2 linked regions of the Neorhizobium galegae bv. orientalis str. HAMBI 540 genome follow. The protein of the gene in region 1 interacts with the protein of each later gene in a pairwise test. Links are inferred from orthologs where the notes say so. Each region holds a gene or a part of one and is shown in the gene's direction. Other genes may lie near its edges.

Region 1 (3,307 bases):
CGGCGTGGCGGAACTTGCGCCGGGAGGCGATCTTGCGGGAGCCATGCGAGACGCCGATGCTGCTCTCTACGAGGCCAAGCGCTCCGGCCGCAACCGCGTCAGGCAGGCGCGGCATATCGGCTCTCCGCAGCCGAAATCCATCAAAGCCGTCAAATGAAAACGGCCGCCGAAGCAGCCGTTTTAGCCAACAGTTTTTAAAAGCGATCAGCGAATGCGCTTGGCTGCCGGTTCAGGCACCAATTCGCCGTTGAGGCGTCGGTCGAGATAATCCTCGCATTCGCCCATCAGCGTGTCCACCTGGCCGTTGAAGAAGTGATTGGCACCCTCGACTATCCGATGGGTGATCAGAATGCCCTTCTGCGTCTTCAGCTTTTCCACGAGCCCGTTGACGTCCTTTTCGGGCGCCACCTTGTCGCTGTCGCCGTTGATGATCAGGCCGGACGACGGGCAGGGCGCAAGGAACGAGAAGTCGTAGATGTTCGGCTGCGGCGCGATCGACATGAAACCCTCGATCTCAGGACGGCGCATCAGGAGCTGCATGCCGATCCAGGCGCCGAACGAATAACCGGCGACCCAACAGCTCTTCGAATCGGGATGCAGGCTCTGCACCCAGTCGAGCGCCGAGGCAGCATCCGAAAGCTCTCCGGCGCCGTGGTCGAATTCGCCCTGGCTGCGACCGATGCTGCGGAAATTGAACCGGAGCGTCGTAAAACCGCGCTTCTGGAACATGTAGAAGAGCTGGTAGACGATCTGGTTGTTCATCGTGCCGCCAAACTGCGGGTGCGGGTGCAGGACGATGGCGATCGGGGCGCTCTTTTCCTTGGATGGCTGGTAACGACCTTCAAGGCGGCCGGCTGGGCCGTTGAAAATGACTTCGGGCATCGGTACTCCGGTCAATATGTTCAGGCTCCAAACGAGTATCACGTCGAGTTTGACTTGACGAAGACGCTCAGCTTTTCTAAACTCAGTTTAGAACCATTCGAAACTTTGGGCTGCATGCTGGATGCGCGCCCGATGCGATGTCTCTTACGGCAAGGCCGACGGAAATTTCAAGGAAAATGCGGGTTCCCCGTCCGCCCATATGTAATTCAACATCTATCTAGAAACGGAAGCCGATCAGGCAATGGCGCTGAACCGCACATATCTGGACTGGAACGCGACCGCGCCCTTGAGCGCGCCGGCCCGCGCCGCCATGCTGGATGCGTTGCAATTGCCGGGAAATGCCTCGTCGGTTCATGGCGAGGGCAGGGCGGCACGCGCCGCTATCGACAAGGCGCGCCGGCAGGTGGCGGCGCTGGTCGGTGCCGAGCCCCCGCATGTGACCTTCGTCAGCGGCGCTACGGAAGCGGCCAATCACGTCCTGACCCCGGATTTCCGCATGGGCCGGGCGCCTTTGGCGATGAGCCGTGTCTATGTTTCGGCGATCGAGCATCCGGCGATCCGCGAAGGCGGTCGTTTCGATCCGGCCCGGGTGACCGAAGTGCCGGTGACGCCGGCGGGTATCGTCGATCTTTCCGCACTTGAGGCGCTGCTGGCTGAACGCGACCGGAGCGTCGGCATGCCGATGGTCGCTGTCATGCTGGTCAATAACGAGACCGGCATTGTTCAGCCCGTGGCAGACGTTGCGGCGATCGCCCATGCCCATGGCGGCTTGACGGTGGTGGATGCCGTGCAGGCGGTCGGCCGTATTCCGGTGGACATCAATGCACTGGATGCGGATTTCCTGATCCTGTCGTCGCACAAGATCGGCGGTCCGAAGGGCGTCGGCGCACTCGTTTCGCGCGGCGAAGTGCTGATGCCGAAACCGCTCATCCGTGGCGGCGGCCAGGAAAAGGGCCATCGCTCCGGCACCGAAAATTTCCATGCCATCGTCGGGTTCGGTGCGGCGGCCCAGGCCGTGCGTGAAAACCTTCATGATCGCAATGCCAAGATCGAAGAGTTGCGCAACCGGCTGGAAGCGGGAATGCGCCATGCTGCGCCGGATGCGATCATCCATGGCGAGGGAGTTCTGCGTGTGGCGAATACCTGCTTTTTCACTTTGCCGGGGCTGAAATCGGAAACCGGGCAGATCGCTTTCGATCTCGAAGGTATCGCGCTGTCCGCCGGCTCCGCCTGCTCGGCGGGAAAGGTCGGCGAAAGCCATGTTTTGACGGCGATGGGGCATGATCCGAAGCTCGGTGCTTTGCGGATTTCGCTCGGCGTCGACACGACGGAAGATGATATCGCGCGGGCGCTGGCCGCCTTCACCAAGATTGCCGGCCGGCGAAAATCGGCGGGCGAGGCGGCGTGACCGCTTCCAAAAATGCGGATGCGCAAATTTCCGCTTGCCAAAAGGTGTGAAAACCGCCTTCTGGCGCCTACATAAGGGAGGCAATTGTCCCCCCGGATTGATGACAAGAATTGCCGGAATTTGAACCGGCAAGATTTGGAGTATGAACATGGCTGCCGTGCAGGAAACAATCGATCAGGTTCGCCTAATCGATGTGGACCAGTACAAATACGGTTTTGAAACCGTCATCGAAGTGGACAAGGCGCCAAAGGGTCTTTCGGAAGATATCATCCGTTTCATCTCCGCCAAGAAGCAGGAGCCGGAATGGATGCTTGAATGGCGCCTCGACGCCTATCGTCGCTGGCTAACCATGGAGGAGCCCACCTGGGCGCGTGTCGAATATCCGAAGATCGACTTCAACGACCTCTATTATTACGCCGCGCCGAAAAGCACCGCCGGTCCGAAATCGCTCGAAGAAGTCGATCCGGAGCTGTTGAGGGTCTACGAGAAGCTCGGCATTCCGCTGCGCGAACAGGAAATTCTGGCTGGCGTCGAGACGCCCCGGGTCGCTGTCGACGCCGTCTTCGACTCCGTCTCGGTCGTGACGACCTTCAAGAAGGAACTGCAGAAGGCCGGCGTGATCTTCATGTCGATCTCCGAGGCGATCCGCGAACATCCTGAGCTGATCAAGAAATATCTGGGCTCGGTCGTTCCGACCTCCGACAATTTCTATGCGACCCTGAACGCCGCCGTGTTCACCGACGGTTCCTTCGTCTTCGTGCCGAAGGGCGTGCGGTGCCCGATGGAGCTGTCCACCTATTTCCGCATCAACGAAAAGAACACCGGCCAGTTCGAACGCACGCTGATCATCGCCGAGGAGGGTGCCTACGTCTCCTACCTTGAAGGCTGCACGGCGCCGCAGCGCGACGAAAACCAGCTCCACGCCGCCGTGGTCGAGCTCATCGCTCTCGACGACGCGGAGATCAAGTATTCAACGGTGCAGAACTGGTACCCGGGCGATGCGCAAGGCAAGGGCGG
Region 2 (3,305 bases), 2.0 Mb from region 1 along the record:
CGGCCGTAATCTGTGATCTCCGGCTGTCCGCCGCTCAAATAGCCAAATTTGGCCATATTGCTGATAACATTGGGTGCCGGGCGGTTTTACTGGACAGGCCGGCGCAAGCGGTTAAGAATATGTAAAGATTACCGCTTTATTCCTAGAAGTCCTGTACCGAATTCGTTCGTCGTTCCAAGTCTATGTGGTCCGTCTCGATGCGCCTGAAACACATCGCTTTCACTCTCCTCGTGGCAACAGCCCTGACGGGCTGCAACGATACGCTCGATTCCGCGAGCGTCGACCTGAAGAGCGTCAAGAACAAGGTCGAGCAGCCCCTGCCTTCAAGCATTCTCGCCGAGATGCAGAAGAAGGACATGCCGCGCAATTCGCCGATCATGATCCGCATCCTCAAGGAAGAGGGCAAGCTGGAGGTCTGGAAGGCGAGAGCCGACAACCGCTTCGAGGTGATCAAGAGCTACGACATCTGCGCCTGGTCCGGGAAGCTCGGCCCCAAGGTCAAGGAAGGCGACCGTCAGGCTCCGGAAGGTTTCTATAATCTGACGCCGGCACACCTGAACCCGAATTCCAAATATTACCTCGCCATCAATACCGGCTTCCCGAACCGCTACGATGCCGCCAACGGCCGCAGCGGATCGAACCTGATGATCCACGGCGCCTGTTCGTCCTCCGGCTGCTATTCGATGACCGACGAACAGGTCCTGGAAATTTACGCCTTCGCCCGCGACGCCTTCAAGGGTGGACAGACCTCCGTGCAGCTCCAGGCTCTTCCCTTCCGGATGACGGCAGAGAACATGGCGCGCCACCGCGACAGCCAGAATTTCGACTTCTGGAAAATGCTGAAGACCGGCTACGATCATTTCGAGGTCACCAAGCGTCCGCCGGAAGTCAACGTCTGCGAAAAGAAGTATGTCTTCAACCAGCAGGCGGATAGCAACGGCACCTTCGCTCCCGCCGCAGCCTGCCCGCCCATGTCCACTCCGCCGGCCCTCTCGGCTGCGCTCACCTCCTACGAAAAGACCTATCAGGTGACTTATGTGAAGGCGCTGGAGAAGTTCGACGGCAAGGTCTGGTACGAGCCGACCGAAGCCGAGCGCAAGGCAGTCGTCGCCGACAAGCGCAAGGGCCGTGATATCGCCTATGCGCCGACCGGAACCTCTCTCGAAGCCGGCAAGCTGCTGAGCCAGTCGGAATTCCAGCAGATGATGGAAAAGCGGATGGCCTCCCAGAACAAGCCGGCCAATACCGTGCTTGCCTCCGCCTCGCCCGTCACCTTCCGTGCCGGTTCCGCCGCCGACCGCATGAAGCAGGACCGCCTGCCGGCAGCCGCAACCGCCGCTCCCGTCGCACAGAGCACCGGTACGGTCCCGACCATCGCCACGGCCCAGGGCACGACCACCGCGGTTCCGATCCCGGCGCAGAACCCGCTCGCCTATGCGGCCCCGCCGGTCACGGAAGAAAAGAAGAAGCCGTTCTGGAAGTTCTGGAGCCAGGAATGACCTCGCGGACCGCAGGCCTCTACGATCTGAGAGGCCTGAAGTGTCCCCTGCCCGTCCTGAAGACGCGCCGTCGGCTGAAAGGCATGCCAAGCGGCACAGAGCTTACGATCGAAACCACCGATCCCCTGGCCGGCATCGACATCCCGCATTTCTGCAATCAGGAAGGCCACGAACTGGTCCGCTCGGAAAAGACCGAGACGGGGCACCGGTTTCTGATCCGCAAGGGTTAAGCGGGCCTACATTCGAAGGCCGGGGACGGCGAGCGGATTGTCTTCCAGCGCCGCACGGTCCGGCCGGTCGACGCGGGGCTGGCCGGTGAATGCGGCAAAAAGATCCGAGACGAAAGCTTCTTCCAACCCTTGAGTAATCAGCACCATGCGGGTGCGCCGGTCGGAGCCGTCAGGCCATTTCGGCAGGCGCTGCGGCGGATGGAAGACGCTCTGCACCCCATGCAGCACCAACGGCCGATCCGGGTTGTCGGAGAGCGCCACGATCGCCTTCATCCTAAGCAGCTTCTCGCCGTGGGCCGAGCGCAGCAGGTCGATGAACATCTCGATCGCCATCGGATCGATCGGCTTGTCGTGGATGATCGAGAAGGAGCGGATGTCGTCGCCGTGACGGTTCACGTCGTGATGATGGTGGTGGTGCCCATCCCCGTGGTGCTCATGGCTATGGTGATGATCATCGTGGTGGTTATGACCATGATTGTGATGATGATGCTCTTCGGCATCGTTCGCCATCTCGTCGTGCAGCCAGCGATCCACGTCGGCGATCTTCGTCGCCGGGTCGTAGAGGCCGTTCACCAGAACGGCAGCCGTGCCGGCCTCCTCGCTGTCACCATCGACGATCAGCGCCCGCGGGTTGAGCGCGGCGAGCCGGCTTTTCAGCGCCGCCAACTGAGAAGCGTCCGCCATTGACTGTTTGGAGATGATCAGCCGGTCGGCCACCGCCACCTGCTTCACCGCTTCCTGATGACGGTCGAGCGTGGAGACACCGTTCACCGCATCGATCACGGTGATGACGCCGTCGAGCTCGAAATTCTGCGCGATGACCGGGTTACCCATCACCGACTGCATGACCGGCGCAGGATCCGCAAGGCCCGTCGTTTCGATGACGATGCGGCGGATCGGCCTCAGACGGCCGGTCTGGATGCCATCCATGATCGAGGCGAGCGAATCCACCAGCTCACCGCGCACCGTGCAGCAGAGGCAGCCATTGGCAATCTCCAGCAGCGCATCGCCGGACGCTTCGACCAGGAAATTGTCGATCCCGACCTCGCCGAACTCGTTGATGATCACCGCCGTATCGCTGGTGCCGGGATCCTTCAGGATGCGGTTCAGCAGGGTCGATTTTCCTGCGCCGAGAAACCCGGTGAGGATGGAGACTGGAATCCGGCTGCGGGCAGAGGACATGATCTATTCTCGTTCAGAATGTCGGACGCGGCTGCGGGATCGGCACATTGAGGGCATTTGCGGCAACCGCTGCCTTCTTGGCGCCCTTGGGCGGCGGCGGGGGAGCCTCGCCGCCGGAAAGCAAGGTCAGGGGCGTATAGACCGGCGGCTGTGCCATTTCATGGATATAGGGCGAATGCTGGATGGTGCGGCCCGCATCGTCACGCGTTTCGCTGCGCACCTTTGCGGCCTTCGGATTGCAGATCTCGGCGCTGACGTCGTTGACCTCAGCCGTATCGCCATAGGCTGCGAGCGCCGGCAGGGCCACGCCCCCGGCCGTCGTTGAGGTCAGTCCCTGCTGCAGCAGGTTGGCGGTGTCGTCGGCTCGGCCGGCGAGGCTGTCCGAGCCCAGCAC

The links.
Region 2: the proteins of RG540_RS08715 (region 1) and RG540_RS17935 interact in binary tests that used the Escherichia coli proteins (3 or more experiments, as listed by UniProt). The link is inferred for Neorhizobium galegae bv. orientalis str. HAMBI 540 from one-to-one orthologs.

The regions. Positions count from the first base shown.
Region 1 is NZ_HG938353.1:1,709,907-1,713,213, forward strand. What follows is about bases 217-3,206. They hold RG540_RS08715 (cysteine desulfurase family protein), read left to right. Parts: upstream 217-1,123; coding sequence 1,124-2,290; downstream 2,291-3,206. Other genes in these bases: RG540_RS08710 (alpha/beta hydrolase), read right to left, coding at 217-882; sufB (Fe-S cluster assembly protein SufB), read left to right, coding at 2,439-3,206. Outside these bases: RG540_RS08705 (GGDEF domain-containing protein), read left to right, coding at 1-157; more of RG540_RS08710, read right to left, coding at 205-216; more of sufB, read left to right, coding at 3,207-3,307. UniProt on the Escherichia coli protein: Master enzyme that delivers sulfur to a number of partners involved in Fe-S cluster assembly, tRNA modification or cofactor biosynthesis. Catalyzes the removal of elemental sulfur from cysteine to produce alanine.
Region 2 is NZ_HG938353.1:3,679,461-3,682,765, forward strand. The notes cover bases 125-3,112. They hold RG540_RS17935 (sulfurtransferase TusA family protein), read left to right. Parts: upstream 125-1,495; coding sequence 1,496-1,729; downstream 1,730-3,112. Other genes in these bases: RG540_RS17930 (L,D-transpeptidase family protein), read left to right, coding at 198-1,499; RG540_RS17940 (CobW family GTP-binding protein), read right to left, coding at 1,736-2,911; RG540_RS17945 (D-alanyl-D-alanine carboxypeptidase family protein), read right to left, coding at 2,925-3,112. Outside these bases: RG540_RS17925 (acetyl-CoA carboxylase carboxyltransferase subunit alpha), read left to right, coding at 1-16; more of RG540_RS17945, read right to left, coding at 3,113-3,305. UniProt on the Escherichia coli protein: Sulfur carrier protein involved in sulfur trafficking in the cell. Part of a sulfur-relay system required for 2-thiolation during synthesis of 2-thiouridine of the modified wobble base 5-methylaminomethyl-2-thiouridine (mnm(5)s(2)U) in tRNA.